One region of the Pedococcus sp. P3_C7 genome, then DNA from elsewhere that is predicted to be linked to it. Evidence: predicted binding sites of a transcription regulator. Region 1 holds the regulator's gene; the other holds the start of a gene.

The links. Region 1 encodes Rex, which represses fermentation and respiration genes when NADH is low (regulators of the CRP and FNR family bind a similar motif). Its sites were predicted from a motif close to CTTGTGAANNNNTTCACAAG; they were not measured.
Region 2: the regulator Rex is predicted to act here: its motif matches at 7,150-7,169, upstream of edd (phosphogluconate dehydratase).

The regions. Positions count from the first base shown of each region.
Region 1 is NZ_JBFUHC010000008.1:19,945-35,555, reverse strand. Features, by position in the region: gene AC1DS4_RS11995 (TlpA family protein disulfide reductase) at 1-69, opposite strand, end outside; gene AC1DS4_RS11990 (histidine phosphatase family protein) at 81-695, opposite strand; gene hemL (glutamate-1-semialdehyde 2,1-aminomutase) at 728-2,071, opposite strand; gene AC1DS4_RS11980 (MarR family winged helix-turn-helix transcriptional regulator) at 2,117-2,674, opposite strand; gene AC1DS4_RS11975 (YceI family protein) at 2,790-3,323, shown strand; gene hemB (porphobilinogen synthase) at 3,603-4,598, opposite strand; gene AC1DS4_RS11965 (bifunctional uroporphyrinogen-III C-methyltransferase/uroporphyrinogen-III synthase) at 4,608-6,248, opposite strand; gene hemC (hydroxymethylbilane synthase) at 6,245-7,336, opposite strand; gene AC1DS4_RS11955 (glutamyl-tRNA reductase) at 7,333-8,643, opposite strand; gene AC1DS4_RS11950 (redox-sensing transcriptional repressor Rex) at 8,640-9,356, opposite strand; gene AC1DS4_RS11945 (glutaredoxin family protein) at 9,490-9,756, opposite strand; gene AC1DS4_RS11940 (sigma-70 family RNA polymerase sigma factor) at 10,065-10,772, shown strand; gene AC1DS4_RS11935 (DUF5667 domain-containing protein) at 10,926-12,113, shown strand; gene AC1DS4_RS11930 (lysophospholipid acyltransferase family protein) at 12,198-13,589, opposite strand; gene AC1DS4_RS11925 (NAD-dependent epimerase/dehydratase family protein) at 13,589-14,638, opposite strand; gene AC1DS4_RS11920 (30S ribosomal protein bS22) at 14,818-14,916, opposite strand; gene AC1DS4_RS11915 (M36 family metallopeptidase) at 15,179-15,611, shown strand, end outside.
Region 2 is NZ_JBFUHC010000012.1:49,327-64,937, forward strand. Features, by position in the region: gene AC1DS4_RS17020 (iron-dependent transcriptional repressor DtxR) at 1-526, opposite strand, end outside; gene AC1DS4_RS17025 (MFS transporter) at 553-1,839, opposite strand; gene AC1DS4_RS17030 (hypothetical protein) at 1,919-2,653, shown strand; gene AC1DS4_RS17035 (SDR family NAD(P)-dependent oxidoreductase) at 2,650-3,390, shown strand; gene AC1DS4_RS17040 (malonic semialdehyde reductase) at 3,511-4,152, shown strand; gene eda (bifunctional 4-hydroxy-2-oxoglutarate aldolase/2-dehydro-3-deoxy-phosphogluconate aldolase) at 4,469-5,191, opposite strand; gene edd (phosphogluconate dehydratase) at 5,188-7,086, opposite strand; gene AC1DS4_RS17055 (phosphate-starvation-inducible PsiE family protein) at 7,278-7,772, shown strand; gene pdxH (pyridoxamine 5'-phosphate oxidase) at 7,799-8,476, opposite strand; gene AC1DS4_RS17065 (hypothetical protein) at 8,570-8,971, shown strand; gene AC1DS4_RS17070 (oxygenase MpaB family protein) at 8,968-9,873, shown strand; gene AC1DS4_RS17075 (hypothetical protein) at 9,982-10,716, opposite strand; gene AC1DS4_RS17080 (sensor histidine kinase) at 10,913-12,136, shown strand; gene AC1DS4_RS17085 (response regulator) at 12,147-12,812, shown strand; gene AC1DS4_RS17090 (MFS transporter) at 12,960-14,234, opposite strand; gene AC1DS4_RS17095 (NYN domain-containing protein) at 14,295-15,176, shown strand; gene AC1DS4_RS17100 (alpha/beta fold hydrolase) at 15,238-15,611, opposite strand, start outside.

The DNA of each region.
Region 1 (15,611 bases):
GTCATCCGTGCATGCGGACAGCGACACGACGAGCAGGGGCACCGCGAGCAGCACAGCCGCACGCGGCATGGCGGGACGTGTCATCCGGTGCCGCCGTGGGACTGGGCGAGCAGCGACGCGGCGGGCTCGGAGTAGGTGATCGACTCGAGGTTGTCGCCGACGTAGGTGAGGGTGGTGAGCGAGGCGAGGCGGCACTCGCGCTTGCGTGGGTCGTGCCACAACCGCTTGCCCATCACCGCGTTGCGGGCGGTCCAGATCGGCAGCTGGTGCGACACGATGACGGCCTCGTGGCCGCGCGCGGCGGCCCTGGCGTCGGCGATGGCGGCGGACATGCGCTCGGCGATCTCGGCGTAGGGCTCACCCCACGACGGACGCAGCGGGTTGACCAGCTTGGACCAGTGGGCGGGGCGGAGGAAGTCCAGCGGCTTCATCTCGCCGACGCGCTCACCCTCGAACGCGTTGCCGCCCTCTATCACGCGGTCGTCCGTGGTGACCGGTATGCCGTGCGCCTCGGCGACCGGCGCGGCGGTCTCCTGCGCGCGCAGCAGGGAGGAGGCCACGACGTGGGTGACGTCGTGGTCGGCGAGGTGGTCGGCCACCGTGCGCGCCATCTCGTGACCGAGGTCGGACAGGTGGTAGCCGTCGAGCCGTCCGTAGAGGACGCCATCGGGGTTGTGCACCTCCCCGTGGCGCATCAGGTGCACCACGGTGTGGTCGGTTGCGCTGGTCACGAGTCGATTGTCGCAAACGCCTCGGCGGCGGCCGACGCCGCTGCCGGGATCGCCGCCAGCACCCGGTCGACGGCCCGGTCGTCGTGGGCCCCGCTGACGAACCAGGACTCGAAGGCGCTCGGCGGCAGGTAGACCCCCTGGCTCAGCATCGAGTGGAAGAACGCCGCGAACGCCGGGACGTGCTGGGCCCGCGCCTCGTCGTAGTTGCTGACCTGGCCGTCACGGAAGAAGACGCTGAACATGCTGCCGGCCCGCTGGATGACGTGCGGGACACCTGCGGCACCGAGGTGCTCGTGGAGCCCCGTCGTGAGCGCGTCAGCCACCTCGCCGAGGCGGGCGTAGAGGGCCGGGGTGCACTGCTGGAGGGTGGCCAGCCCGGCGGCGGTCGCCACGGGGTTACCGGAGAGGGTGCCCGCCTGGTAGACCGGCCCGACGGGTGCGAGCAGCCCCATCACGTCGACCCGTCCGCCGAAGGCGGCGGCAGGGAAGCCGCCCCCCATGACCTTTCCGAAGGTGAACAGGTCGGGTGCGCCCGCGGCATACCCCTGCTCTCCTGCCTCGAGGCCGAACCACCCGGCCTCGCTGCACCGGAAGCCCGTCATCACCTCGTCGGAGATGAGCAGCGCACCGTGGGCGGCGGTGATGCGACGCAGCCCCTCCGTGAAGCCGGGCGCGGGCGGGACGACGCCCATGTTGCCGGGGGACGCCTCGGTGATCAGGGCGGCGATCTCGGCGCCACGCTCGGCGAAGGCGGCTTCGACGGCGTCCAGGTCGTTGAACGGCAGCACGATCGTCTCGGCGGCCATCTCCTTGGGCACCCCGGCCGAGTCGGGCAGCGCGAAGGTCGCGACGCCCGAGCCGGCCTGCGCCAGGAGGGAGTCGACGTGTCCGTGGTAGCAGCCGGCGAACTTCACGACGAGTGAGCGCCCTGTGTAGCCGCGCGCGAGCCGGATGGCGCTCATCGTCGCCTCGGTGCCACTCGACACCAGGCGCACTTGCTCGACCGGAGCCACCCGCCGGACGATCTCCTCGCCGAGGGCGACCTCGTTCTCCGACGGGGTGCCGAAGGAAAAGCCCTTGGCCGCCGCCTCGGTGACCGCCCGCTGGACCTCCGGGTGGCCGTGGCCGAGGATCATCGGCCCCCACGAGCAGACCAGGTCGACGTACTCACGGCCGTCGGCGTCGGTGAGGTAGGGGCCCTGGCCGGACACCATGAACCTCGGCGTCCCGCCCACGGCCCGGAACGCGCGGACCGGCGAGTTCACGCCTCCGGGCGTCACCGCCAGAGCCCGCTCGAGGAGCGCCTGCGAGGCCGGTGCGTCGAAGGGGTATGCCGTCATGGTGCCAGTGTCCCAGCCGTACCTGAGCGCTTGCGCCCCTGGGGGTCAGGCGCTGCCCACCCGGCGGGCCTCCGCCTGGGTGTGGACCTCGTGCGCCACGGCTTCGCGGGCCACCGCGGGGTGGTCACCCTCGTCGCCGCCCGGCGCCAGAGCCGTCCGGATCGCGTCCATCGCCTCGCCCAGGGCCTTGAACAGCGGCGCCGGGACAGGGTCGATGACCGAGCGCCTCACGCTGGCGACGTGCACCCGGGCCATGTCCTGGACGGCCTGCCACCCGGGGTCCGTGAGCACCAGCTCCACCCCCCGCCTGTCGTCGAGACAGGACTCGCGCACCACCCAGCCACGCTTCTCGAGGCGCGAGGCCGTGTGCGTCAGGCGGCTGCGCGACTGCACGACGAGGTCGGCCAGGCTCGACATGCGCAGTCGCCGGCCGGGGCTCTCGGAGAGCATCGAGATGATCTCGTACTCCGTCAGCTGGACGCCGTGCGACTGGAGGTCGTGGTCGAGGGCCTCCTCGATCAGGCGGCTCCCCCGCAGGTAGGCACGCCAAGCCCGCTGTTCGTCGTCGCTGAGCCACTGCGGCTCACCGGTGGGAGTGCTCATGAGCGTGAGTATGGCATCCCAAGCGATAGTTGAAATATAAATGAGGTCTGCTATGTTCGAAGAGATGAAGCGTTCGGGAACTGCCCGGTCGCACCCCCCACCACAGGAGACCCCCATGGCAAGCATCAACGACCTCCCCGCCGGCACCTGGACCGTCGACGCCTCGCACAGCGAGATCGGCTTCGTCGCCCGTCACCTCATGGTCACGAAGGTCCGCGGCCAGTTCAAGGAGTTCGAGGGCACCGTCAAGGTCGGCGACGACATCACCGACTCGCAGGTGACCGCGGTGGCCCAGATCGCCTCCGTCGACACCGGCTCCGCCGACCGCGACACCCACCTCAAGTCCGGCGACTTCTTCGACGCCGAGGCCAACCCCACCATGAGCTTCACCTCGACCGAGGTCACCCCCGACTCGCTCACCGGCGACCTGACCATCAAGGGCGTCACCAAGCCGGTCACCTTCGACCTGGAGTTCACCGGTCTGGCCACCGACCCGTGGGGCAACGAGAAGGCCGGCTTCGAGGCCAGCGCCGACATCAACCGCAAGGACTGGGACCTCGGCTGGAACGTCGCCCTCGAGGGTGGCGGCGTGCTCGTCTCCGAGAAGGTCAAGCTCAACCTGGACATCCAGCTCACCAAGGCTGCCTGACCCAGCGCTTCACACACAGACTGACGACGGGCCGGTTCGGGGGAACCGGCCCGTTCGTCATGTCTGCCCCTCCCCGACTTGGTGCCGCCAGATCGTCACCTCTCCGACTTGTTGCCGGCAGATCGTCACGAGGGGCCCAGAACCAGCGCTCCGTGACCACCAGAGCGCAACAAGTCCAGGCGCTCGCCGACTTGTTGCCGGCAGATCGTCACGAAGGGCCCCAAATCGGCCCTCCGTGACCACCAGCGCGCAACAAGTGAGGTATGCCGCCGTGCCGGCTCAGGGGCGCAGGAGGCGGGCGGCGTCGACCGCGAAGTAGGTGAGGATGACCTGGGCCCCGGCGCGCCGGATGGTCAGCAGCGACTCCATCATCGCCCGGTCGCGGTCGATCCAGCCGTTGGCCGCGGCCGCCTGGATCATCGAGTACTCCCCCGAGATCTGGTAGGCCGCCACCGGCACGGTCGACACCGCCGCAGCGGCTGCCACGATGTCGAGGTGCGGCCCGGCCGGCTTCACCATGACGATGTCGGCGCCCTCGGCGATGTCGAGCTCGAGCTCGCGCAGGGCCTCGGTCGCGTTGGCCGGGTCCTGCTGGTAGGTCGCCCGGTCACCCTCGAGCGAGGACTGCACGGCCTCGCGGAACGGGCCGTACAGAGCCGAGGTGTACTTCACGGCATACGCCAGGAGAACGGTGTCGGTGGAGCCCTCGGCATCGAGCGCCGCACGGACGTGGGCGACCTGGCCGTCCATCATCCCCGAGAGCCCGAGCACGTGGGCGCCGGCGCGGGCCTGGGCGAGGCCCATCGCGGCATACCGCTCGAGCGTGGCGTCGTTGTCGACCCGTCCGCCCTCGGTCAGGACCCCGCAGTGGCCGTGGTCGGTGAACTCGTCGAGGCACAGGTCGGCCATCACGACGAGCCGGTCACCGACGGCGTCGGCGACGGCTCGGAGCGCCACGTTGAGGATGCCGTCCGGGTCGTCGGCGCCGGAACCCACGGCGTCCTTAGCAGTCGGCACGCCGAAGAGCATGAGCCCGCCCAGCCCCGCGTCCGCCGCCTCACGTGCGGCGACCACCAGCGAGTCCAGCGTGTGCTGGACGACGCCCGGCATCGCCGAGATCGGCTGCGGCTCGTCGATGCCCTCGCGCACGAACACGGGCAGCACCAGCTCGGCCGGGTCCAGCCTCGTCTCGGCGACGAGCCGGCGCATGGCCACCGACTGCCGCAGCCGACGGGGCCGGATCACCGGCCCCACCGGCTGCGAGTGGTCAGTCATGCGGGACGGCTACTTCGCCCGGCGGCGTGACGCCGACTTCTTGGCGCTGGGACGCACCACGGGCTCGCCCGCCTCCGCGGCAGCGGTTGCCAGCCCCAGGCCGTAGTCGGCCAGCGCGTCGACGAGCGAGTCGGACGACGCCTCGGGCGCGAGGACGTCGACCCGCAGGCCGTGCTCCTCGGCCGTCTTGGCCGTGGCCGGACCGATGCACGCGATGACCGTTGACGGGTGCGGCTTGCCGGCGATGCCGACCAGGTTGCGCACCGTCGAGGACGACGTGAACACCGCTGCGTCGAACTGCCCGCCCTTGATGGCCTCACGGATGTGGGCGGCCGGCGGAGCGGCGCGCACCGTGCGGTATGCCGTGACGTCGTCCACCTCCCAGCCCATCTCCTGGAGGCCTGCGACGAGGGTGTCGGTGGCGATGTCGGCGCGCGGGAGGAAGACCCGGTTGATGGGGTCGAGCACCTCGTCGAACGGCGGCCACTCCTCGAGCAGCCCGTTGGCGGACATCTCGCCGGACGGCACGAGGTCGGGCACGATGCCCCACTCGCGCAGCGCCGCGGCGGTCACGCCACCGACCGCAGCGATCTTGAGCCCGGCGAAGGCCCGTGCGTCGAGCCCGAACTCCTCGAACTTCTCCCGCACGGCCTTCACGGCGTTGACCGAGGTGAACCCGATCCACTCGTAGCGACCGGTGACCAGGCCCTTGACCGCACGCTCCATCTGCTGGGGCGTGCGCGGCGGCTCGACCGAGATCGTGGGGACGACCTCGGCGGTCGCACCGAAGGACTCGAGCCGGGCGATGGTCGAGCCGGACTGCTCCTTGGTGCGGGGCACCAGGACGTTCCAGCCGAACAGCGGCTTGGTCTCGAACCAGGACAGGTTCTCGCGGAGAGCCACGGTCGTGCCGACCACCGCGAGGGCGGGGAACTCCAGGGTCTTCATGACCTTGGCGACCTCACCCAGGGTCGTGACGCGGGTGGCCTGACGGATCGTCGTGCCGCGCTCGGTGAGGGCTACCGGGCTGTCGGCCGACCGACCCGCCCCCAGCAGCTTGCCCAGCGCGACACCGAGGTCCTCGGGCTGGCCGAGCAGGACCACGGTGACCGAGTCGGCCACCGAGGCCGACCAGTCGACGTGCCGGTCGTTGGCGGAGATCACGTGCACGGCCGGCGAGCTGCTCGACGTCAGCGGGATGCCCGCGTAGGCCGGGACGGCCGAGACCGCGCTGACCCCGGGGACGATGTCGAAGCCGATGCCGGCCTTCTGGCAGGCGAGGGCTTCCTCCGCGAGGCCGTTGAAGGTGCCCGGGTCGCCGTCCATGAGCCGGACGACCAAGCCGCCGGTGGCGGACTTGGCGGCCTTGACGACGAGCTTGGCCCTCATGGCGTGGGTCAGTGGCTGCCCGTGCTCGCCGTGGCCGGCGTCGATGATCTCGACGTCCGCACGGCAGTAGCGGGCAACGACGTCCTCACGAGCCACCTGGTCAATGACGACCACGTCGGCTGCGGCGAGGAACTCCAGGGACCGCACGGTCATGAGTCCGGAGTCGCCGGGGCCGGCGCCGACGAAGGCGACGCGTCCCGGGACCCGGCTCTGACGAGGGGTCTGGTGGGTGGTGGGCTGGGTCGAGCGCGTGGGGCTCACAGTGCACGCTCCGTGCTGTCGTGTTCTGGGTGGCGGTCGGGGGCGGCGAGCGGAGCTGGTCCGTTCGCCTCGGCTGGGTCTGGTGTCAGTCCGTCGGTGACGGCGCTCGAGGGACCCGTGCCGGGCGGCACCGGTCGGGCAGGGGGGCGGTCCTCGGGTCCCTGCAACAGGTCGGCGCCGTCCTCGAGCAGCACGGCGGCGAGCCGGCGGCCGAGGGCCTCGCCGTCGTCGACGCCGCCCACGAGGGACCGGCGCAGGTCGAACGACCCGTCGACGGCACCGACGAAGGCACGCAGGGACAGCTCGAGCCCGTCCTCACCCTCGACGATCTCGGCCAGCGCTCCGACCGGTGCCGAGCAGCCGGCCTCGAGGGCCGCGAGGACAGCACGCTCGGCCGTCACGCACGCGCGGGTGTCGGGGTCGTCGAGGACCTCCAGCGCGGCGCGGGTGATGTCGTCGTCGGCCCGGCACTCCACGGCGAGTGCACCCTGGCCGGGGGCGGGCAGCATCTGGAGGGGGTCGATCGCCTCGGCGACCTCATCGAGCCGCCCGAGCCTGGCCAGACCCGCGCGAGCCAGCACGACGGCGTCGAGGGCGCCGTCCCTGACCAGCCCGATGCGGGTGTCGACGTTGCCGCGGATGTCCTTGAACGACAGCCCGAGCCCGAGGGCCGCGAGCTGGGCCACGCGCCGCGGCGAGCCGGTGCCGACGACCGCGCCCTCGCCGAGCTCACCGAGGGTGCGACCGCCCGAGGAGACCAGCACGTCGCGCGGGTCCTCACGGACCGGGAGGGCTGCCACGACCAGACCGGGCTCGGGCGTGGTCGGCAGGTCCTTGAGCGAGTGCACAGCGAGGTCGACCTCACCCGCGAGCAGGGCGCGGCGAAGGGCGGCCGCGAACACCCCGGTCCCGCCGATCGAGGCGAGCGAGGCGGTCGACGTGTCTCCCTCGGTGACGATCTCCACGAGCTCGACCGCATGACCCCGGGCGCGCAGCAGGTCGGCCACCCCGGTGGACTGGGTCGTGGCCAGGGGGCTGCGTCGGGTGCCCAGACGCAGGGCGAGGGGTGCGGCGGCAGGTGCGCTCACGGCATACCTCCACGCTCTGGCGGGGGCACGGACGCGATGACGGCCTCGCCGGGACGCAGGTCGAACAGCTCACGCAGGGCCTGCGCGTAGTCGGCGCCCTCACCGCCCACGGCGCGTTCCTTCATGCGGACCGTGGGGGTGTGCAGCAGCTTCTCGACGATGCGGTGAACGGCGAGCTGGACCTCTGCCCGGACGACGTCGTCGAGGTCGGGGAGCCGCTGGTCGAGCCGGTTGAGCTCGCCCGCGACGACGTCGGCGGCGTGCGACCGCAGCGCCGCCACGGTCGGTGCGACGGTCTCCGCCGCCCGCGAGGTGAGGTATGCCGCGACCTCACCGATGACGAGGTCCGCAACCTCGCGCACCTGGGGCGGGGTCTGGCCTCCGGAGAGCTCCTCCCCCAGCGCACCCAGCCCGGCGAGGGTGACCCCACTCAGGGAGGCGACCTCGGGGGCGACGTCGTGGGGAAGGGCGAGGTCGATGTAGGCCTGCGGGCGCCCGGCGCGGGCCACCTGGGCATCGCCGGCGCTGGCGAGGTCGACGACCACGCCGGTCGACCCGGTGCAGGAGATGACGACGTCGGCGCCGGCCAGGGCAGCCGCGAGGTCGTCGAGGGGGCGAGCCGTGCCGCCGGTGCGCTCGGCGAGCCGAATCGCCTTGGCTAGCGTCCGGTTGACGATCGTGAGTCCGGCGGCGCCGCGGCGCGAGACGGTCGTGGCGGCCAGCGAGCTCATGCCCCCGGCGCCCACGACGAGGACCTTGAGCCCGGCCAGGGACCCGAGCTCGCGTTCCGCGCGGGCCAGGCCGGCCTCGACCAGGGAGACGCTCACGGCGTCGATCCCGGTCTCGGTGTGGGCGCGCTTGCCGACGCGCAGGGCCTGCTGGAAGAGGGTGTTGAGGGCCGGGCCGGCGTGGCCGTACTTCTGCGACTCGCGCAGGGCAGTGCGCATCTGGCCGAGGATCTGGGCCTCACCGACCGCCATCGAGTCCAGGCCACAGGCGACCGTGAACGCGTGCGCGATCGCGCGGTCCTCGTAGTGCACGTAGAGGTGCTCGCGCAGCTCGTCGCGACCCACGCCGGTGACCTCGGTGAGCGCGTCCGAGATGTCGGTGACCGCACCGTGGAAGGTCATCGACTCGGCATAGACCTCGGTGCGGTTGCACGTGGACACGACGATCGCCTCGGAGAGGTTCTCGCGGCCGGTGAGGCCGGCGGAGAGCGCGCGCCGGCGGTCGGCGTCGAGCGACATCGCCTCGAGGAGGGGCAGCGGCGCGGTGTGGTGGGACAGGCCCAGGATGACCAGGCTCATCGGCCGACCGCCTGGGCCACGTGGTCGAGCGAGCCGGCGGAGACCTGGTCGAGCGCGCCCTCGGCGGCCAGCGCCCTGCGCTGCTCGTGGAAGGCGAGGATCTGCAGCTCGGTCGAGAGGTCGACCTTGCGGACGTCGACGTCGTCGGGCACGACGAGCACGCACGGGGCGAAGTTGAGGATCGAGCGCACCCCGACCGCCACGAGCTGGTCGGCCACGTCCTGCGCCGACGCGGCGGGCGTCGCGATGACGCCGATCGCCAGGCCCTGGTCGGCCACCAGCGACGCGAGGGCGCCCATCGGCTGCACGGTGATCCCGGCGATCTCCTGCCCCAGCAGGGCGGAGTCCTGGTCGAGCAGGGCGACGACGCGGAACCCGCGCGTGGCGAAGCCACTGTAGGCCGCGAGCGCGTGGCCCAGGTTTCCCATCCCGATGATGGCGACCGGCCAGTCCTGGGTGAGGCCGAGCTCGCGGGAGATCTGGTAGGCGAGGTGGTCGACCTCGTAGCCGACCCCGCGCACGCCGTAGGACCCGAGGTGGGACAGGTCCTTGCGGAGCTTGGCACTGCGGACGCCCGCGGCGGAGGCCAGCTCCTCGGAGGACACCGACGTGATCCCGCGCTCCGCGAAGCCGGTCAGGGCTCGGAGGTACTCGGGTAGCCGTGCGACCGTGGCGTCGGGAATACCCCGACGGGCGCTCGGGTCGGCAGACACAGTCTCTTCCGGCTCCTTCTCATCACGGGCAGTCCGCGCCTGGCTGGAGCGGATGGGAGCCCGGCCAGATTACGCTTTTGTGAACGGATGCACAAAGTCACAAGCGTCCGTCTCAGGACCCGCGTGATCCACGTCACTTCGTGCTCGTGAGCGCGCTCCTCAGCCGGGTCTCGTCGACCCGCCAGTAGTCGTGCTGGCCCCCGTCCACGAAGGTGACGGGGATCTGCTCCCAGTACTGCTCCTTCAGTGACGGGTCGTCCTCGATCGACAGCTCCACCCAACCCACCCCGAGGTCGGCGGCCACGAGCTCGATGACGGCCCGCGCCTCATCGCACAGGTGGCACCCCGGTTTGCTGACCAGGGTGATGCGCACCTCGGCGGGTGTGGGGGTTGCGGACACACCCCGAGCGTATGCCGCGTGGGCGCCACGGCCGCTCGCCGCCGCCGGTCGCGGTAGCGGGCGCCTCACCCGCCCCACGGGGCTCGCTGGACACCGCGGCATACCGAGATGTGTCGCAGGTCTCCTGACAATCTGGCAGATATCGGGGAAACTGTCCGATCAAGGAGGCCCCGATCCGGATTCGTTCACCACGCAGCGCCGCGAGACGACTCGCGGTCCCTCGTGCTGCCCACTGGGCCGGAGACCAGGGTCCGCTCTGGGCAACGAGCCGCCCGGCCTTCGGTTACGCCACGGTGGGTGACCACGGCATGGGAGCGGCCACGGCGGACTTCCTCGGCACCCTGCGAGTGCTGCTGAGCCTCGCCGGCGAGGCCGGCACGGCCGGCACCCTGTCTGGAGGTGGCCACGAAGGTTCAGGCGGCGGTTCGGCTGCGCGCGCCGGCTTCGGGCCGGGTGAGGCGCCCCAGGACTTCGAACGCATCTCCGCGCTGGTCGAGCTGGCCCAGCGTGGCGACGCCGAGGCGTTCGGGATGCTCTACGAACGCTACGTCGACGTCGTCTACCGCTATGTCTACGTGCGGGTGGGAGGCAAGCAGCTGGCCGAGGACATCACCTCGGAGACCTTCCTGCGTGCACTGCGCCGGATGGACTCCTTCTCCTGGCAGGGCCGCGACATCGCGGCCTGGTTCATCACCATCGCGCGGAACCTGATCACCGACAACGCCAAGTCGGCTCGCTTCCGCATGGAGGTCACCACCGCCGACATGCTCGACGCCGACCGTCGCGTGGACGCCCCCGACCAGGAGGTGCTGGACCGGCTGCGCGACCAGCGCCTGCTCGCCGCCGTCAAGGGTCTCAAGCCCGAGCAGGCCGAGTGCGTGGTGCTCCGGTTCCTGCAGGGACTGACCCTCGCGGAGACCGCCAAGGTCCTCGGCAAGTCCGAGGGCGCAGTGAAGCAGCTCCAGCTGCGCGCCGTGCGCGCCCTGCACCGGGAGCTCGCTGATGTCGACATCTGAGACCTCCAGGTTTCGCTACGTGGCGACGCGTAACTTCCGGCATCGCACCTCGTTCTCAGCACGACACACGTTCGGTGACAACACGCTCACCGACCACATGACCGGGGACATCATGACCGGGGACACCGCAGGGCTGGGGAGGGAGAAGCCGACATGCCAGTACTGAACCGTTCGGCAGACCGTTTCCAGCGCGCCCTCGAAGGCGAGCGGATCACCGATGCGCACCTCGTCGAGCTCGTCGAGACCAGCCGTCACCTCGTGGACCTCGTCCCGACCATCCCGGCTCCGGACACCGTCTTCGTCACGACCCTGCGCGAGCGGCTGATGGCCGAGGCCGCACGGATGCCCGCGCCCAGCCCGGTCGCTGCCAAGGCCGCGGCCTCCCGTCGTGCCGCCTCCCGCAACACCCCCGTCGTGGTCCTGGTGGGTCGTGGCCTCCCCCGCCTGGTCGCCGGCGCCGCCGCCTCGGCGCTGCTCGTCGGCGGCATCGTGGGCGCGGTCTCCCGCAGCGCGGTGCCCGGTGACGCGCTGTACCCCGTGAAGAGCTGGCTGGACGGCGTGGCCGTCCGGCTCGCCGACAACGACTTCGACCGCGGCCAGACCTACCTGTCCCAGGCCCAGGGACACATCTCCGATGCCCGTCAGCTGGCCGAGGCCGACCGCGAGGACCCCACGGACGTCGACGTCGCGCTCGAGGGGGCCATCGACACCGTGCGCAAGGGGCGGCAGGCGCTCGACACCTCGTATGCCGCGACCGGCAACCCCCATTCCCTGCTCGCCATGCGCGACTTCACGGAGCGGGCCCTCCCTCAGGTCGACGCCCTGAAGGCCGAGGTGCCCGCCCCATCGCTGCTGACGCTCGGGCGGCTCGAGGCCCTGCTGCGCGACACGCAGGAGAGCACCTCGCGACGGATCGCTGCCTGCGGCAGCTCCTGCAGCGCGGATCTCGCGTCGACGGTCGGCCCGGGTTCGCTGCCCGGCGCCACGACCACCTCGGGTCCCTCCGCGTCACCGACCAGCGGCGCGTCCGGTGGCATCACCGTGCCCAGCACCGCAGTGACGGCACCGGCGGGCGGCGTGCTGCCCGGCGGCTCGAGCGGCTCCGGAGCGGTCGTCGGAGGCGGTGGCGGCAGCGCCAGCCTGTCGACGGGTGGCGCGAGCGTGCGCCTGCCGACCGTCAGCGCTTCGGTGCCGGGAGTGCCCTCCGCCAGCGTCACCGTGCCGCTGCCCTCGGCGTCACTCGGCACCGGAGGCGGCAGTGTCGCGGTCCCGAGCAGCACCCTCGGCCCGGTCACGCTGCCCGGCGTCACGGTCACCCTGCCCCGAGTCACCCTGCCCTGAGTCACGCTGCCCTCAGTCACCCTGCCCTGAGTCACGCTGCCCTCAGTCACGCTGCCCTGATCCAGCCCCGTGGGCCAGGCCCCGTCAGAAGAAGACGGAACGGCGCTGCATGAGCAGGGAGTAGAGCGTCTGCTGGATGGTCTCGCGCACCTGGTCGGTGAGGTCGAAGACGAGCATGGGGTCGTCGGCGGCGTTCGGCCCCAGGTCTGCGGTCTCCACGGGTGCGCCGAACTCGATGATCCACTTGCTGGGCAACGGGATCAGCCCGAGCGGGCCGAGCAAGGGCCAGGTGGGCGTGATCGGCGCGTAGGGCGCCCCCAGCAGCCGCGCAACGGTCTTCATGTTGCCGATGATCGGGTAGATCTCCTCGGCGCCGACGATCGAGCACGGGATGATGGGCGCGCCCGTCTTGAGCGCAGCGGAGACGAAGCCGCCCCGCCCGAACCGCTGGAGCTTGTAGCGCTCGCTAAACGGCTTGCCGACTCCCTTGAAGCCCTCGGGCCAGACCCCGCACAGCTCGCCGCTCGACAGCAGCCGCTCGGCGTCGGGGTTCGCGGCCAGCGTCGAGCCCGACTTGCGCGCGACCTGGCCGACGACGGGGGTCTGGAAGACCAGGTCGGCACCCAGCATCCGCAGGTGACGGTGCGCAGGGTGCTCGTCGTGGACGGCCACCTGGGTCATCAGCGAGTCCATGGCGATCGTGCCGGAGTGGTTGGCGACGACCAGGCCGCCGCCAACGGTCGGGATGTTCTCGATCCCGCGGACCTCGACGCGGAACCACGACCGGTAGAGCGGCCGCAGGATCGGCAGGTAGAAGTGCCTGGTGAAGTCCTCGTCGAAGCCGAACTCGTCGACGGTGTAGTCGCCCGTCACCCGACGCCGCACGAACGACAGCAACGAGGCGATGTGGCGCTCGACGTCGTCCGACGAGATCCCCGCCGCCTCCGAGGCAACCCGGACCGCAGCGATGCCCGCAGTCAGCAGCTCCTCGACTCCCGGCGCGATGCTGCGAGAGGTCGCCGGTTCCGGCACGTCAACCGGCACGACGGTCTCGTCCGTCACCGCCTTGAGGGTGCGCACCTTGGCTTCAGGGGTATGCCGCTCTCCTGACGTGGCCGCACCCGTCACCTCCCGAGGTGGCCGGGCGGGCTTGGCGGCCTTGCTGGGCTGGGTCGTGCGGGCGCCGGAACGGGACACCGCCTTGCGGCTTGGCACCGCCTTGGCCACCGGGCTCGGGCGGTGTTTGCCACTGGCCGTCGAGGGGGTGGTCGCCGAGGCGGCCGATGCCGACGCAGATGCGCGTGCGGGAGCGGGAGCTGTCGTGGGAGCGGCAGCTGCGGGGGCAGCCGGGGTGGTCGACGCGAGCAGGGGCGTGCTGCGGCGCTTGGCGCGTTCCCCGGATGCCCTGGCGGCGCCCGCTGCGAGGGCGCCCTTGCGCGCGGTGGGTTTCGCCGGCTTCTTGGGCGTCGAGGCCATCAGTCGTTCCTCCCTGCAGCCCACACGTGGCTGATCGCGCCGGCGGCACTCTCCGCGGCGCCGGTGACGGCCGACCCGAACATCCCGGCCCCCGGGATCGCCGAGCCGACCCCCTGCGCATAGTCGGCGAAGGCAGCCCGCGTGGTGTAGTCCGGCTCGTACCCCAGCACCTCACGCATCCGTCGGGTGTCCAACCCGCGACCGAAGGCGAGGAACTGGATCTGGTCGCTGCTGAAGTCGGCGAGCCCGGACCGCTTCACGAGGTTTCCGAAGATGCCCGCAGCGGGCATCGGCACGGGGATGATCGGCCGGCCGGCCATGCCCGCCGCCTGGCTCACGGTGATGACCCCGTCCCCGGCGATGTTGGTGATGCCCGTGCTCGGGCCGGTGGTGGCGAGCAGCAGCGAGCCGATCGCGTCGCTCTCGTGCACGAACTGCAGGCGGGCGTCGTAGCCGAAGGGCACCGGCACGACGGGCAGGGCGAAGTAGTCGGTCAGGGACGTGCGGATGCCCCGACCGATGATGTTGGCGAAGCGCAGCATGGAGATCTCGACGTCGGGACGGCGACGCGAGAAGCCGCGGACGTAGCCCTCGACCTCGACCGAGTCCTTGCCGAATCCCGCTCTGGGCAACGACTTCGGGCCCATGTCCTCGGTGAACATCGCAGGGTCGCGCGGGCTGGAACCGTAGATGGCCGCGGACGACTTCACGACGAGACGCTTGATGCTGGACGCCTTCTGGCACGCAGCGAGCAGCTGCATCGTGCCGATGACGTTGATCTCCTTCATCGACGTGCGGCCACCGGCGCCGGTCGGCGTCGCGATGACGTTCATGTGCACGACGGTGTCGACCTCGGACTGCGCGATGATCTTGCCGATCATCGGGTTCCGGATGTCGGCGCGGACGAACTCGGCCCGGCCGATGTCCCCTGGCGGCGGGATGACGTCGACGCCGATGACGCGCTTGACCGTGGGGTCCTGGGTCAGGGCCCTGGCGAACTGCCCGCCGAGGTAGCGGGAGACACCCGTCACGAGGACGACCTCAGCCACGATCCCTCCCGCGGGGTCCGATGGTCGCGAGGCTCGCGACCCGTGCCAACCCTACCGAGAGCCGTGCCCCGGCCGACGGGAGTGCGCCTTCCGTGGACGCGTGCCTCGTCACACTTTCGGACTGCCGCACTCCTACCCCCGCTCAAGACAAAAGGCCCCCGCTCAGCGGGGGCCCTCGATCACTTCTTGTTGCGACGCTGGTGGCGCGTCTTGCGAAGGAGCTTGCGGTGCTTCTTCTTCGCCATGCGCTTGCGGCGCTTCTTGATGACAGAGCCCATGGTGTCCTCTTGATCGTGGTCGGTGTTGCCGGACGGGGCAACGAACCAACGCACCACGCCGAACTGTGGACGTCACTCTAGCGGCCCGCGACCCTGCAACCCAAACCCACGTCCAGGCAAGGCCCCCGAGGCGCACGTGGCGGGGATCCGCCACCACGAGGGCGTCAGCCCGACATGACCAGCCAGTAACCACTCGTGGGGAGCCCTCGTTGTCAGGCCACCCGGGCCAACGAGGGCCCGCAGAGCGCAGGAGACGTCGACCATGTCCCGCAGGCACCCCTCTGTCAGACCACTGGGAATCGGGGTGTGCCTGCTGACCGCGGCGGCCACCGCCCTCCCCCTGTCCACCGCGTCCGCCGCCCTTCCCGGTGCACCGGTCCTCCCCGCGCTCGGCGACACCGTCGACGCGCTCGGCAGGACCCTGGACACCCGGGCGGTGAAGGACGCCGTCGTGCCCACGACGTCGGCCCGCAACGCCGCGTCCGCCCTGCTCGCCAAGGCCGGCAGCGGCACTCGTGCCACCTGGGACGAGCGGTTCGGCACGCTTCGCTCGGTGCGCACTGACGGTTACCTCACGTCGGCGACCTCCGGCACCGCCGTGGACGTCGCCCGTGGCTGGCTGCGCACCAACGCCGCGGCCTTCGGGCTCACGACCGCCCAGGTCGACTCGCTCGCCGTGGTGCGCGACCACGCCC
Region 2 (15,611 bases), on a different contig from region 1:
CCTGGACCGGCTCGCCGATGCGGCGAACAAGGACCGTCTCGGGAGAGTCGCCGGCCAGCTCGGTCAGGGTGCGCAGCCCGAAGCGGAAGTCCTCGGTCGGTTCCTCCTCACCCAGCTCGTCGAGGCCGGGGATGGGGTTGCCGTACGGCGAGTCGTGGTGGTCCTTGAGCATCGCGAGGATCTTGCGCTCGACCCGCTCGGACATCACGTGCTCCCAGCGGCAGGCCTCGTCGTGGACGTACTCCCACTCCAGGCCGATGACGTCGACCAGGAGGCGCTCGGCCAGCCGGTGCTTGCGCATGACCCGGGTGGCGAGAAGCCGGCCGTGGTCGGACAGCTCGAGGTGGCGGTCGCCGGCCAGGCTGAGCAGACCGTCGCGCTCCATCCGCGCGACGGTCTGGGAGACGGTCGGCCCGGAGTGCCCGAGACGCTCGGCGATGCGAGCGCGCAGGGGCGTGATGCCCTCTTCCTCGAGCTCGAAGATCGTCTTGAGGTACATCTCGGTGGTGTCGATCAGGTCGGTCACAGGCCTAAGCCTCTCACCTGCGGCCGTCAGCGGGATGCGCCGCCGCGCACCGGGTCGTAGCGCGGCACCCAGTAACCCAGCCAGCCGGTCCCGACCAGTGCCAGCCCGCCGAGGGTGAGGCAGGCTGCCGCCAGTCCCGCCTGCGCCGTGACGAGGCTGATCAGCGCCGGCGACCCGCTCATGCCCAGGACGGACACGAAGCGCCAGCCACCCAGGAACTGCGACCGCCCGACCTCCGGCGCGCTGTCGGCGCCGAGGGTCATCACGATGCCCGATCCCAGGCCGTTGCCCACGGCGGCGACGAGGGCGACCGCCGTGACGGCCAGCGCGCTGTGCGTCAGGGGCAGGGCGATCATCCCGATCCCGAGCAGCACGACGCACGGCACGGCCACCCAGATCCGGCCGAACCGGTCCATCACCGACCCTGCCGGGTAGAACAGCAGCATCTCGACACCGGCGACGATGCCGAAGATGACGGCCGTGGTGCTGGCGGACAGGCCGACGTGCGCAGCCCAGAGCGGGAGCAGGACGAGCCGGGCCGAGCGTGCGGCGCCGATGACCATGACTCCCAGGCCGATGGTCAGGTAGACCCTGCGGTGGTCCCAGAGCACCGCTGCGGTGCCGGTGGGAGTTCCGCCGGTGGAAGTTCCGCCGGCGGACGCTCGGTCGCGCAGCTCCCTGGCCTGCGCCTCGTGCGCCGCCGTGAGGTCCGGACCCAGCCACACCAGCGCCGCCGCCCCGAGGCCGGCCCCCACCGCGACCGCGAACCCGGCGCGCGGCCCCCACAGGTGGATGATCGGCGCCCCGATGAACGGCCCGATGAACATCCCGATCCGGTTCACCCCGCCGAGGGTCGACAGGGCTCGAGCGCGCATGGAGACCGGCACCGCGTCGATGAGGTAGGCCTGCCGTGCGACCAGGAACACGGACGACGTGAACCCCATCGCGAACACCGTCACCATGAGCACGCCGAGCGACGGGGCGGTCAGTGCCACGAAGGCCGCCACCGCGTCCACCGCGCTCGCCCACAGCAGCGCCCGTCGCTCCCCGACCCGGTGGACGAGCGCGCCGGCCGGCACCGCGAAGAAGAGCTCGGCGACCAGGGCCAGCCCGGCCGTGAGTGCGGCGATCGCCGGGGTCGCCCCGAGGTCGAGGGCACTCAGCGTGACGATCGGGACGACCGCGCCGCTGCCGATCGCCACGATGATGGTGGGACCGTAGGCCGGCACCGCGATCGCGCGCAGGCTGAAGGCGGTCTCGGTGTCGAGCTCGGGTCGAGGCTTGGGTGGCTTGGGTGGCTTGGGTGCGGACATCCCGGCCATTCTGACGCGCTCCGACGACGGACGCCCCTGACTTCTCACGCCCAGGGACCCCACGAGTAGGTTCGGGCCCATGAGATTCGTCGTGCCCGCCCGCTTCTGCGGCCCACCCGAGTCAGGCAACGGAGGCTGGGTCAGCGGGCACGCGGCTGCCCTGCTCCAACCCGGCCCCGACGAAGCCGTCACCGTGCGCCTGCGCACCCCTCCCCCGCTCGATCGGGAGCTGACGGTGCAGACGGGTTCGATGGGGGGCCACCGCACGCTCGAGGTCCACGACGGCGAGCACCCCGTCGTGGAGGCGACGACGACCGCGGAACTGGACGCGGGCGGCATACCGGCTGCTGTGTCGTTCGCCGAGGCCACGACGGCGGGCGAGGGCTATGAAGGACTGGCCGCCCACCCGTTCCCCACCTGCTTCTCGTGCGGCACGGGTCGCGCGGCCGGCGACGGCCTGCGGCTCCAGCCCGCTCGGGTCGCGGGCGGCGACGGTGAGTATGCCGCCGCCTGGCGCCCCGGCGCGGACGTCGACCTCGAGACGGTGTGGGCTGCGCTGGACTGCCCCGGCGGCTGGGCCTCGGGGATCGCCGGCCGACCGATGGTGCTCGGCACGATGACCGCTCAGGTGTCGACCCTGCCGAACCCCGGCGACGAGTACGTGGTCATGGCGTGGCAGCGCGGCGGCGAGGGCCGCAAGTACCTGAGCGGGACTGCCCTGTATGCCGCGGACGGAAGCCTGCTCGCGCAGGCCGAGGCGACGTGGATCGCCGTCGACCCCACAGCAGTTCGACCCGCCGGAGGTGCCGCATGAGCAAGCTCGCAGTCGTGACCGGGGCCAGCAGCGGCATCGGTGAGGCGACCGCTCGGCAGCTGGCGGCCGACGGGTTCGGGGTGGTGTGCGCGGCCCGTCGTCGCGACCGGATCGAGGCCTTGGCGTCCGAGATCGGCGGCCGCGCGGTGGTCTGCGACGTGACGTCGGCCGACGACGTGGCGCGGCTGGCGGCGGAGGTCGGCGACCGCCTGGACGTGCTGGTCAACAACGCGGGTGGCGCGCTCGGGCTCGCCCCGGCCGCCGACACCGAGGTCGCCGACTGGCGCGGGATGTTCGAGTCCAACGTGATCGGCACCCTGCAGGTCACCCAGGCGCTGCTGCCGGCCCTGATCGCCTCGGGCGCAGGGACGATCGTCAACGTCGGGTCGATCGCCGGACACGTGGCGTACGAGGGCGGTTCGGGTTACGTCGCCGCCAAGCACGCGGTCGCAGCCCTGACCCAGACGCTGCGGCTCGAGCTCGTCGACCAGCCGGTCCGGGTCGAGGAGATCGCACCCGGGATGGTGCGCACGGAGGAGTTCGCCCTGACGCGGTTCGGCGGGGACCAGGCGCGGGCCGACGCAGTCTATTCAGGGGTGTCGGAGCCCCTGGTGGCCCAGGACATCGCCGAGGCGATCGGCTGGATGGTCGGGCGCCCGGCCCACGTGAACATCGACCTGCTCGTCATCAAGCCCCGCATCCAGGCCGCTCCGCACAAGGTGCACCGCGACGCCTGACCCGCGGGATGGTGGGCGCCGAGCGGGCCGGTTCCTGCTGCCTGCTTACTGCTTTCCTGCTGCCTGACCTGCGCTTTCATGGTTGAGGAATGCAACCATGAAATTGAGTGTTCAACGACCATGACCCAGACCCATGACTCCCTGACCGAGCTCGAGGCCCAGTTCGTCGACCACCTCGAGCTCTCCCCCGAGGCTCAGGACCTGCTGTTCCGCGATGCCCGCACCGCCAACGCCTTCACCGACGAGCCCGTCACCGAGGACCAGGTGCGCGCCATCTACGACCTCGTGAAGTGGGCTCCCACCTCGATGAACAACCAGCCGCTGCGGATCGTCCTCGTGCGGACCCCCGAGGCGCGCGGCCGGCTGGTCGAGCTGATGGGCGGCAACAACAAGGCGAAGACGTCGACCGCTCCCCTGGTCGCCGTGCTGGCCGCCGACACCGACTTCCACGACGAGCTCGGCAAGGTCTTCCCGCACTTCGAGGGTGCGCGCGACCTGTTCGCGGGCAACGACGAGATGCGCGAGGGTTCGGCCACCCTCAACGCCACCCTGCAGGTCGCCTACTTCATCCTGGGCGTCCGCGCGGCCGGCCTGGCTGCCGGCCCGATGACCGGGTTCGACGCCGACGGCGTGGACCGCGAGTTCTTCCCTGACGGCGCCCACCGCACGATCGCCGTGGTCAACATCGGTCGCCCCGCCGAGGGCGCCTGGATGGACCGGCTGCCGCGCCTCGACTACGACGAGGTCGTCACCTCCGTCTGACCCGCGCGCATTTCCCTTCCTAAAAACCGTTGCACCAGCCGACCTTCCCGAATTAGCGTCGAGCTACACGGAAGGGAGGTGGTCCAAGAAGTGATTTCAATTTGGACGCGTGAGGTGACTGCGCGCTAGCGCACCTCGACTGCTCGAGGTCCGCCATCCGGCGCAATCCCCAGCAGTTCACCGCAGCCCGTGGGCCGTGCAGGTCGTCCCCTGCGCACGCCGAGCCGATCGTTGTCGGCACGGCAAGGCCCGCGGGCTGTTCCATGCCCGGCCGCTGGCAACGAGTCGCCCCCTCCTGCGACTCGTTTTCCGCGCGTCAGGGCTGGCGGAGAGCCGCGGCCTCGGCGGCGAGGGCCTCGATGCGGTCCCAGTCCCCTTGTGCCACAGCTTCCTTCGGCGTCAGCCAGGACCCGCCGACGCAGCCGACGTTCGGCAGCGCCAGCCACGCGGCCGCCGTCTCGGGCGTGATCCCACCCGTCGGGCAGAACCGCAGGTGCGGACACGGCCCGCTCACGGCAGACAGATAGGGGCGCCCGCCGCTCGCCTCGGCCGGGAAGAACTTCATCGCCTCGAGCCCGGCCTCGGCCAGGACGAGCATCTCCGTCAGGGTGCCGGCACCCGCCAGCAGCGGCAGGCCGCTGGCCAGCGCGGCGTCGAGCAGGCGCGGCGGCGATCCCGGGGTGACCAGGAACTGCGCCCCTGCGTCCTTGACCTGCTGCACCTGCTCGGGCGTGACCACCGTGCCCGCGCCGACGACCATGCCCTCGACCTGCGAGGCCACCGCCTCTATCGCGCCGAGGCCGGCTTCGCTGCGCAGCGTGATCTCGATGACGGGTATGCCGCCGCGCACCAGCGCCCGCGCCAGCGGCACCGCCTGCTCGACGGAGTCCACCACGACCACCGGGATGACCGGGGCCAGGTCGAGGATGTCCGCCTCGCTGTGCAGGACCGGCGTGGTCGGGGTGGCCGGCGCGTGCGCCGCGTCCCGCGTGGTCGCGGCCGCCGGGCTCGCGCCGGTCAGGGTGTTGGCGGTGGTCATCGGTTCTCCTCGTGGCTGACGAACGGGGCATTGTCGCTTCGGTCCCAGACGTGACCGAGGCTGCCGAACACGTGGGCTCCCTCGTCGGCGCGGCCGACGGCGGCCCGCATGGACGCGAACAGCTCGCGCCCGGTGCCGACCCCCTCCGCGCTGACCCGCGGGGACGGGACCCGGGCGGCGAACTCGTCCTCGTCGACGAGGACGTCCAACCGGCCGGTGAGCGAGTCGACCCTGATGACGTCGCCATCCTGGATCTTCGAGATCGGCCCGGCGTGCACCGACTCGGGGGTCACGTGGATGGCCGCCGGGATGGCTCCCGACGCCCCGCTCATGCGGCCGTCGGTGACCAGCGCCACGGCATACCCACGCTTTTGGAGGACTCCGAGCGAAGGGGTCAGGGCGTGCAGCTCAGGCATGCCGTTGGCACTGGGGCCCTGCTCGCGGATCACGACGATGACGTCGCGGTCGAGCTCGCGCCGGGAGAAGGCCTGGAGGAAGCCGACCTGGTCGGTGAAGACGCGCGCCGGCGCCTCGATGACCCGGTGCTCCTCCGCCACGGCCGACACCTTGATGACCGCGTGGCCCAGGCTGCCTCCGAGGACACGGAGCCCGCCGTCGACGGTGAACGGGTCGTTGGCCGGGCGCAGCACGTCCCGGTCGCCGGATTCCGTTGCCGCGTCGACGAACCCGAGCTGACCACCGATCAACACCGGCCGCTGGGTGTAGCGCCGCAGCCCGGGCCCTGCCACGGTGAGCACGTCCTCGTGGAGCAGGCCGTGGTCGAGCAGGGTGCCCACGAGGAACGGCGTGCCGCCGGCCGCATGGAAGTGGTTCACGTCGGCGGGGCCGTTGGGGTAGATCCGGGCGATGGACGGAACCGCAGCCGACAGGTCGTCGAAGTCCTCCCACGTCAGGTCGATCCCCGCGGCGGCTGCCATCGAGATGAGGTGCATCGTGTGGTTGGTCGAGCCGCCGGTCGCCAGGAGGGCGACGACCCCGTTGACGACCGTCTTCTCGTCCACGACCTGGCCGATGCCGTACGGCGCGTCGGACGCGGCGATCTCGGCGACTCGGGCCGTCGTCGCCGCGGTGAGCGCCTCGCGCAACGGGTCGTCGGGGTGGACGAACGCCGCCCCGGGCAGGTGCAGGCCCATGACGTCCATGAGCATCTGGTTGGAGTTCGCGGTGCCGTAGAAGGTGCAGGTGCCCGGCGAGTGGTAGGACGCCACCTCGCTCGCGAGCAGCTCGTCGCGCCCGACCTCGCCGGCGGCGAAGGCCTTGCGGGTCTCGGACTTGTCCGCGTTGGAGCGGCCCGACGCCATCGGTCCGGCCGGCACGAGGGCGGTCGGCAGGTGCCCGAACGACAGGGCGCCGGCCACGAGCCCGGGGACGATCTTGTCGCAGACGCCCAGCATGAGGACGCCGTCGAACACGTCGTGGCTGAGCGCGATGGCGGCCGACATCGCGATGACGTCGCGGCTGAAGAGGCTGAGCTCCATGCCCGCGCGGCCCTGGGTGATGCCGTCACACATTGCGGGCACACCGCCGGCGACGCGGGCCACAGCCCCGACCTCGCGGGCGGTCTGCTTCATGGCGGCGGGGTAGTGCTCGAACGGCGCGTGCGCCGAGAGCATGTCGTTGTAGGACGTGATGATCCCGAGGCTGACGCCGGTGTCGGCAGCCATGGTGGTCCGGTCGCTGCCGCCGCACGCGGCGACCGCGTGGGCGAGGTTGGAGCAACCGAGGTCGGTGCGCGCCGGGCGCAGGCTCAGCTCGGAGGCGGCCCGGGAGAGGCGTTGCAGGTATGCCGTGCGGCTGGCACGGCTGCGGTCGGTCACCCGGGCGGTGACGTCGGCGACGACGGGGTGGATCGCGGGGTGGCTGGCGGGCGCCATGGGGCTCCTGAGGGGATTCGGCGGTCGGGGTTGGGACCGCGCGAACGGCATCTTTGGCGCGCGCGTGTGATTCAGTTCACAAGTGTGACGGCGACCCGGGATCCGGCAATGGCCATCCCGGCATACGGACCGGTAGCCCTGCGAGTGACGGACGAGTGACGGATCAGCGCAGGTCGGTCAGGATGTCGGTCATGACGGACTTGATCGAACGGACCATCGAGCGGGTCGAGAACGTCATCTACCTCGCCGTGGCTGTGGTCCTGTTCGCCATCGCCGCCGTCGTGATCGGCAAGACCGTGCTGACCTTCGGGGACCTCGGCAGCGGCGGGGTCGTGGAAGTGGCCGCCGACATCCTCGACCTGCTGCTCCTCGTCTTCATCGTCGTCGAGCTGCTCTTCGCCGTGCGAACCACCCTGTCCCGGCGCGAGCTCGTGGCCGAGCCCTTCCTCCTCGTCGGGATCATCGCCTCCATCAAGGAGATCGTGGTGCTGTCGGTCAAGGCGCCGGACCTGCTGGGCAAGCCCGAGTTCACCGACACGCTGCGGCTCATGGGACTGCTGACGGGCACGATCATCCTGCTGGCGCTGGCGTCGTTCCTGTTGCGGCGCAAGGAGCGAGAGCCCAGCGAGGGCGCCAACTCCGGCCACGGCGACACCGAGGTGCAGACCGAGGCCCACCCGACCTGACCGCCCCAACCACCGTTCAGCGGACGTCAGGGTTGGCGACGGGACAGTGCCCAGGCGGCCGCGTCGTCCAGCGAACCCTTCCCCACCCTGCTGAAGACGAGCCGGTCGTGCAGCCGGTTGCGCCGGCCACCCCAGAACTCGACCTCGTCGCAGAGCACGCGGTAGCCGCCCCAGAACTCGGGCACGGGCACGTCGTCCGCGTTCCCTCGGTCGGGGAACTGCGCGGCATACCTGTCGTAGGCCTGCTCGAGGCCGGCGCGACCCTCGATCGGCTGGGACTGTCGCGAGGCCCACGCGGAGATGCGAGAGGCCCACGGCCGTGACCCGAAGTAGCCGGCAACCTCTTCGCGGGAGACCTCCTGCGCCACGCCTCGGAACCGGATCGCCCGGAACATCGCCGGCCAGGTCAGCGCCGCGGCGACCCCGCCGGTGGCGGCGATCTCGAGTCCCTTCGTGGACTCGGTGCCGGTGACGAACCCCGGACCGCGCTCGTCGAAGAACCGCATCAACACGGTCCGCACGTTGGGGCGTCCCTCGGCGTCGACGGTGGCGACCGAGAGGGCGTACGGCTCGGGAACGTCGGCCTGGACCTGCGAGCGCGCCACCGCCTCGTCGACCCAGCGCCTGGCCTGTTGCCACGGCGTGGGCGCGATGTCGGCCTCGGAGATTCCGTCGCCGCTGTAGTCGGTGCGAGCAGTGTCCATGGGAACAGTGTCCACGCGCCGTACGTCTCCCATGACACGGGACCAGGGGCCCGAGATTAGGGTGAAGGCCGGACCAGACGTCAGGGAGGCAGCATGCCCAGCAAAGGCAAGGCCGTCGGCAACCTCGTGAAGTGGGGCGTGAAGTACGGCCCCCACGTGGTCGTGCTGGCCCAGCAGGCCAAGGAGCCGGCGATGAAAGCCGCTCAGACGGCACTGGACCGGCAACGGGCCAGGCGCCGGGCGATCGAGCACGCGGCGACGGTGCGTGAGGGCACCGTGCTCAAGACGTTCGACCCGCGGGCGGACCACAGCGAACCGGTGTGGGTGGTCTTCTCGGCCGACGACCCCATCGCTGCCCACCCCACCTCCACCACCCCGCTGGCCGAGCTGATCGCCAACAGCGACCTGTCCAAGCGCGTCCGCCCGGCGGACCTCCCCACCCCGGCCGCACGCCTCAAGCAGCTCCCCCGCCGCCGGAACGGACGATCGCGATGACGCTGCTGGCGCCGATGGCCGACGGGGCTCGGCGCCAGCTCGCCCACGCGCTGCGCTCCAGGGTCGCCGGCAGTGACGCCCAGGCCAAGGCCGAGCGCATCTGGGGAGCCGAGGGACCGCGCTGGTTCACGCCGGAGGACCCGATCTGGCGGGTGCACGCCGACGCCGCGATGTTCCCCGGCGGCATCCGGGCGCTCCTGCTGCAGTCGCTGCACCCGCTCGCCATGGCGGGCGTCGCCGGGCACTCGGGCTACAAGGGCGACCCGTGGGGGCGGCTGCAGCGGACCAGCGAGTTCCTGGCCACGACGACCTTCGGCACCATCGACCACGCAGAGGAACAGATCGCCCGGGTCCGGTCGATCCACGACCGGGTGCGCGGCAAGGCGGCCGACGGTCGCCCCTACTCCGCCGGCGACCCGCACCTGCTGAAGTGGGTGCACGCGACCGAGGCCGACAGCTTCCTCACCGCCTACCAGCGCTACGCCGTGTCGCCGCTGAGCGCTGCCGAGGCCGACCTCTACGTGCAGCAGGGCGGCATCGTCGCCAGCGCGCTCGGGGTGGTCGACCCGCCGACGACCGTGGCTGGGCTGCGCTCGACCATCGAGGGCTACCGGCCCGAGCTCGAGTCGACTGCAGCGGCTCGTGAGGCGGCGCGGTTCCTGCTCGTCCACCCACCGCTGCCGCTGGCCGCCCGACCCGGGTATGCCGCGTTGGCAGCGGGCGCCGTGGCGATGCTCCCGCGGTGGGCCAGGCAGCCGTTGCGGCTGCCGTGGCTGCCTGTGACCGAGCGGCTGGTCGGGCGCCCCCTCGGTGGGGTGGCGACGTCGACGGTGCGCTGGGCGATGGCGGACGCGACCGACGAACGCCGCCGCGCCGCCTTGCGCCGGGGCAGCTCCGTCTGACGGACGGGTTCCGCCGGCTGGCGCTGGCCGGAACAAGCGGTGTGCCGCGCGGCTGAGCCAGCCACGCGGCATACCTGCTGTTGTTGCTCGGTTGGGGGTTGCTCTGGTTCAGGCGAGCCGGCTGCGCTGGAGCAGCCGCAGCCCGACGAGCGCGAACGGCGAGAACCCGACGAGCACACAGGCTGCGGCGACGAGCGGGCTCGTTGCGCCGAAGACCATCAGCCCCGCGACACCGGTGACGATCAGCCCCAGGGTCCACCAGCCAAGGACCCCCGCACGGGCCAGGCCCGCCAGCAGGAGCAGCGGCCCCACCAGGCTGAGCGGCTCGGTGCCGTCCCAGAAGGGCAGCAGCGACCCGGTCTTGAAGCCGCGGAACACCTCGACAGCCTGCTCGGAGCTGAGGTGCGTGCCGGCGGAGGCGTTCCACCAGTCGCTGAGGACCATCCCCGATACGTTCGCGAACCCGATGGCGGTGGCGAGGGCTCCCGCGACAGCGAGGCGCAGGCCGCGGGCGCCGCGCACCAGGCTCGGTCCGGCGAGGATGCCGAGGGCGATCACGAGGTTGCCGTAGTGCAGGAACAGCGCCGAGATCTGCGTCATCGTCGTGTCCCGCGTCAGCGAGGAGATGTAGTCGGCGTCGGCCATGCTCTCCTGCGGCGGAGAGGTGAACATGCCACCCGCCCACAGCAGGGGGCCTGCGACGAGGGCGATCCCGGCGGCGACCGCCATCGCGCGACCGGGCGCCCGGCGCGGGTGGTCGGCGGTGGTCTCGTCGCGGGTGGTGCGGTCGCGGGTGGTGTGGTCGCGGGTGGTGAGCGAGGTCCGTGGGGTCGTGGTGGTCACGGTGTGTCCTTTTCGTGAGGTGGCCCGTGGGCCGTCGCCGGCTCTCGGCGCTGCACCAACGGTCCCGGCGGTCCCCCTCAGCGCAGATCCGTCGAGGGGGACCGTCTTCGCCTCCCCCTCGAGGCGGAGCTGGACACGCTGCCGCTCCTCCTCAAGTGGGATACGCGTGCTCGGCGGGCGCCCTACTGTTTTCGCCATGTCTCGAGCCGCCGCCCTCCGCGACCACCGCGTGGTGCCCGTCGTGGCCGCGGTCGCCCTGGGCCTGCTCGGTCTCGTGGAAGCGTGGTCCGATCCCCAGTTCCGGCCGCACTTCGGTGCCCTCGCCATCGCGTCAGGAGTCATCGCCGCCGGCTTCCTGGTGGCCGTCCGCTGGCCGGTTGCCGGTGCCGTCGTGGTCGCCTGCTTCTATCCCCTCGCCACCCTGCTCGGCGCCCCCGGCCCGGGTGGTGCCGGCCTCATCGCCTCGCTCGTGGCCATGGCGTATGCCGGCTTCGCGGCATCCCCGCGCACGTCCCGCATCGCCGCCGTCGCCTCTGTGGCGGTGTTCATCGCCACCGAGGCCCTGCGCAACGGACTGGGCTGGGACACGGTCTTCTTCCCCGCGGTGTTCGTGCCGGCTTGGTGGGTCGGCACCCTGGTGCGGCGGGAGCGCGAGCGCAGCCGCCAGGTCATCGCCCTCGCCACGGAGCTCGACGCGCAGCGCGAAGCCAGCGCTCGCGCCGCGGTGGTCGAGGAACGGGCCCGCATCGCGCGTGAGGTCCACGACTCGGTGGCGCACTCGGTCAGCGTCATGACGCTGCAGCTCGGCGGCCTGCGGCGCCAACTCGACGCAGTGCTGGTCGACCACCCCGTGGAGCGCGACGTGATGCTGGGGCTCGAGCGGCTCGGCCGTCAGTCGGTCGAGGAGCTCCGCGCCACCGTGGGCATCCTCCGCGAGCCGGGTGATACCGCCATCGGAGCCCCTCCCCCTGCGCTGGCCCGGCTGGAGGACCTGGTCGGCGACGTGCGCGCCACCGGCCTGGAGGTGTCCCTCGAGGTGAGTGGCCCGCTCGACGGGCTGCCCAAGGCGCTCGACACCGCGGCATACCGGATCGTCCAGGAGGCGCTCAGCAACGTCCTGCGGCACGCACCGGGAGCGCATGCTGTCGTGCGGGTCGTCAACGACGGCACCGTGGTTCGCCTCACCGTGACCGACGACGGGCGCGGCTCCGGTCGCGCCGGTGTCACCGACCGGGACACCCCCACCACCGCGGACGGGGCGCACGGCGGCCACGGCGGCCACGGCGGCCACGGCGGCCACGGCATCGTGGGCATGCGCGAGCGGGTGGACATGCTCGGCGGGAGCATCTCCGTCGGGCCGGTGCCCGGCGGAGGGTTCGAGGTCGACGTGCGGCTGCCGGTCTCGCGGGAGTGGCAGTGAGGGAGGGGTCGTGAGCATCCGGGTGCTGCTGGTGGACGACGAGGCGATGGTGCGTGTCGGGCTGCGCATGGTGCTGAGTGCCGAGCCCGACATCGAGGTCGTGGGAGAGATCGGGGACGGTGAGGCCGCCGAAGCCGCCGCGCTCGAGCTGGCTCCGGACGTCGTGCTGATGGACGTCCGCATGCCCAGGCTCGACGGGATCGAGGCGGCTCGCCGGGTGATGGCCGCCCGGCCGCAGACGCGCGTGGTGATCCTGACGACGTTCGGCGAGGACGAGTACGTCGAGGGGGCGCTGCGCTCCGGCGTCAGCGGGTTCCTCCTCAAGGTGTCGCCGCCGGAGCAGCTGGTGGCAGCGGTGCGGACGGTCGCCTCCGGGGGTGGTCTGCTGGACCCGTCGGTGACGTTGCGGGTCATCGAGCGGTTCGCCGGCGCTCCCACTCCGCGGACCGTCCGCTCCTCGGCGCTGGACGCGCTGACCGAGCGCGAGCGCGACGTGCTGACCCTGATCGCGAGGGGACTGTCGAACGCCGAGATCGCCGCAGATCTCTACCTCGGCGAGGCCACCGTCAAGACGCACGTGTCGAACGTGCTGATGAAGCTCAGGCTCCGCGACCGGGTGCAGGCCGTCGTGGCTGCCTACGAGCTGGGCCTGGTCGCGCCCGGGGGCCCGGGCTAGTCACCACTGGCGGTCGGCAGCGGAGTTTCGGGCGAGTGGCCGAAAGTTGGGCCCCACCGGGCGGCGCGGGCCGGGAGTTTCGGGCGAGTGGCCGAAAGTTGGACCCCACCGGGGGGACAGATGCGGCGGAAGGGTTACGGCTAGGCGCTAGGGCACGGGGTGGCGGGCGTCGTAGCGCACGAAGCCCGGCTGCAACCGGCCCAGCACGACGATGGCGAGCACACAGGCGAGGCCGCCGACGACCGCGGTCATCGCCTCGCCGATTCCGCTGGCGAGGAAGCCACCCGCCATCTCACCCAGCCTCGGCCCGCCCGCCACCACGACGATGAAGACGCCCTGCAGCCGCCCGCGCAGGTGGTCCGGTGTGGCGGCCTGCAGGATCGTCGTCCGGAACACGGCGCTCACCGAGTCCGAGGCGCCGGCCACCGCCATGGCCACCAGCCCGAGCCACAGCGCCGCCCCCTTGGACATCACCCCACCGGCCGCCAGCATGGCGGCCCCGAAGCCGGCGATGGCGAAGCCCCAGCCCACGATCGACACCAGGATCGCCAGGCCCTGACGACGCACGTGTCCGAGCCGGCCGGAGAAGAACATGGCGACGATCCCACCCACCGCCGCCGCCGCCGACAGCGCCCCCACCGTCTTGGCCCCGCCTCCGAAGATGATTGCGCCGGCAGCCGGGAACAGCACCCGAGGCTGGGCCAGCAGCATCGCGCAGATGTCGGCGACGAAGGTCATGCGCACATTGGGTCGCGTTGCCAGGAAAGCGAATCCGTCGAGAACCGACCGCAGTCCGGGCCGGCTCGGGGCTGCCCCCTCCTCAGGCTCAGGGGGCAGGGGCTGCAGCCGGGCCAGCCCCCAGAGCGCGGCTGTCGTGATGACCGCGTCGGTCGTGTAGGCCGCCTTGGAACCGCCCCAGTCGACGAGGAAGCCGGCCATGAGCGGTCCAACGGACATCGACGCGTTCATCGCGAACACGGACAAGGCGTTCGCCGCCGGCAGCAGGTCGCGCGGCAGGATCCGCGGGTAGATCGAGGTGCGGGCCGGTGACGAGACCGCGAACGCGCCGTTCCACAACGCCACCAACGCATAGAGCACCCACACGTGCGTGTTGCCGAGCCAGGCCTGAAGCGCGCACAGGATGCTCGAGACGAACGCCACCGCCTGGGCGATGAGGCCGACGGTGCGCCGGTCGAAGTGGTCGACGAGCGTGCCGCCATAGAGGCCCATGACCACCAGCGGCACCAGCGCGCAGAACCCCACGATCCCCACCGCCGCAGTCGATCTGGTGATCTCGTAGACCTGCAGACCGATGGCCACGACAGCCAGCTGCGAGCCCACGTTCGAGAGGGTGAACCCGACATACAGCCGCCGGTATGCCGCGTGGCTCCGTAGCGGGGTCAGGTCCAGGAGCAGCGGCACGAAGAGACTGTATGCCGCGTGGCCACGCTCGCGGCGCCGGGTGCCGTAGCGTCGGGCCCCATGGACCCCCGCGCCCGGATCGCCCTGCTCATCGACGCCGACAACTCCTCGGCGACGAAGATCGACCTGATCCTCAACGAGCTCAGCGCCTACGGCGAGACCAGCATCCGCCGCGCCTACGGCAACTGGACCAAGGCCGGGCTGCGACCCTGGGCCGACGTGCTGCATCCACGGGCAATCCGGCCGATGCAGCAGTACGACTACAGCCGCGGCAAGAACGCCAGCGACATGGCGATGGTCGTCGACGCGATGGCGCTGCTGTACAACGACCACCCCGAGGCGTTCGGGATCGTCTCGTCGGATGCCGACTTCACACCATTGGTCATGCACCTGCGCGAGAAGGGGGCGGCGGTCTACGGGTTCGGCGAGCGCAAGACGCCTGAGCCGTTCCGCTCGGCGTGCACCAAGTTCCTCTTCCTCGACCAGCTCGCTGAGCCCGAGGAGGTGGGCGACGCGACCGCCATCACGGACGCTGCTCCCAACGGCACAGTCCTCCGCGAACCCGAGCCCGAACCCGGAGCCACAGGCCCCGCGAGCAAGGCGACGGCCACCAAGGCGACAACGAAGAAGGCAGCCGTGAAGAAGGCTGCGGCCCTGCGCAAGGGCGCTGCCGCGCCGGCACGCAAGACGACGACCGAGCTGCGCCAGGACGCGGGCCTGGTGCGGCTGCTGCGCAATGCCGTGTCCCGGGCCGCCGACGACGACGGGTGGGCCAGCGTGGCCGAAGTGGGCAACCGCATCTCGAACCAGTCGTCCTTCGACTCCCGCAACCACGGGTACGCCTCGTTGAGCAAGCTGATCAAGGCGACTGAGCTGTTCGAGGTCCGCACCAACGGCAACGCGATGTCCGTCCGCGACAAGCGCCTGGCCAGGAAGGCCTAGACAGAGCCCGCTCCACCGTCGAACCCGCCGCCTGCGCGGCGGTCAGCCGCCTGCGCGGCGGTCAGCCGCCTGCGGACCGCGCAGCGAGGAACGCGCGGAGGCTCTCGAGCAGGATGCTGCGCGAGGGGCCGATCCACGCGAAGTGGCTGAAGGCGCCAGTCTCGACCAGCGTGCTGCCCGTGATGGTCGCCTCGAAGTCGAGCGCGTGCGCGAAGGCCGCTCCCCCGTCCGTTCGCGACGCGGTGACCAGCGTGGGCACGCTGACGGAGCGCTGGACCCGCTCACGCTCGGACGAGGACGACTCGCGACCCTGGGCGACGTCGAGGACGAAGCCCCTGCCCGAACCCATCGACAGCAGGGTCGCCCGCGCCTGCTCGCGCTGCTTGGGCGACCACGCGTCGAACCACTCACGGACGGGCAGCGTGGACAGCTCGC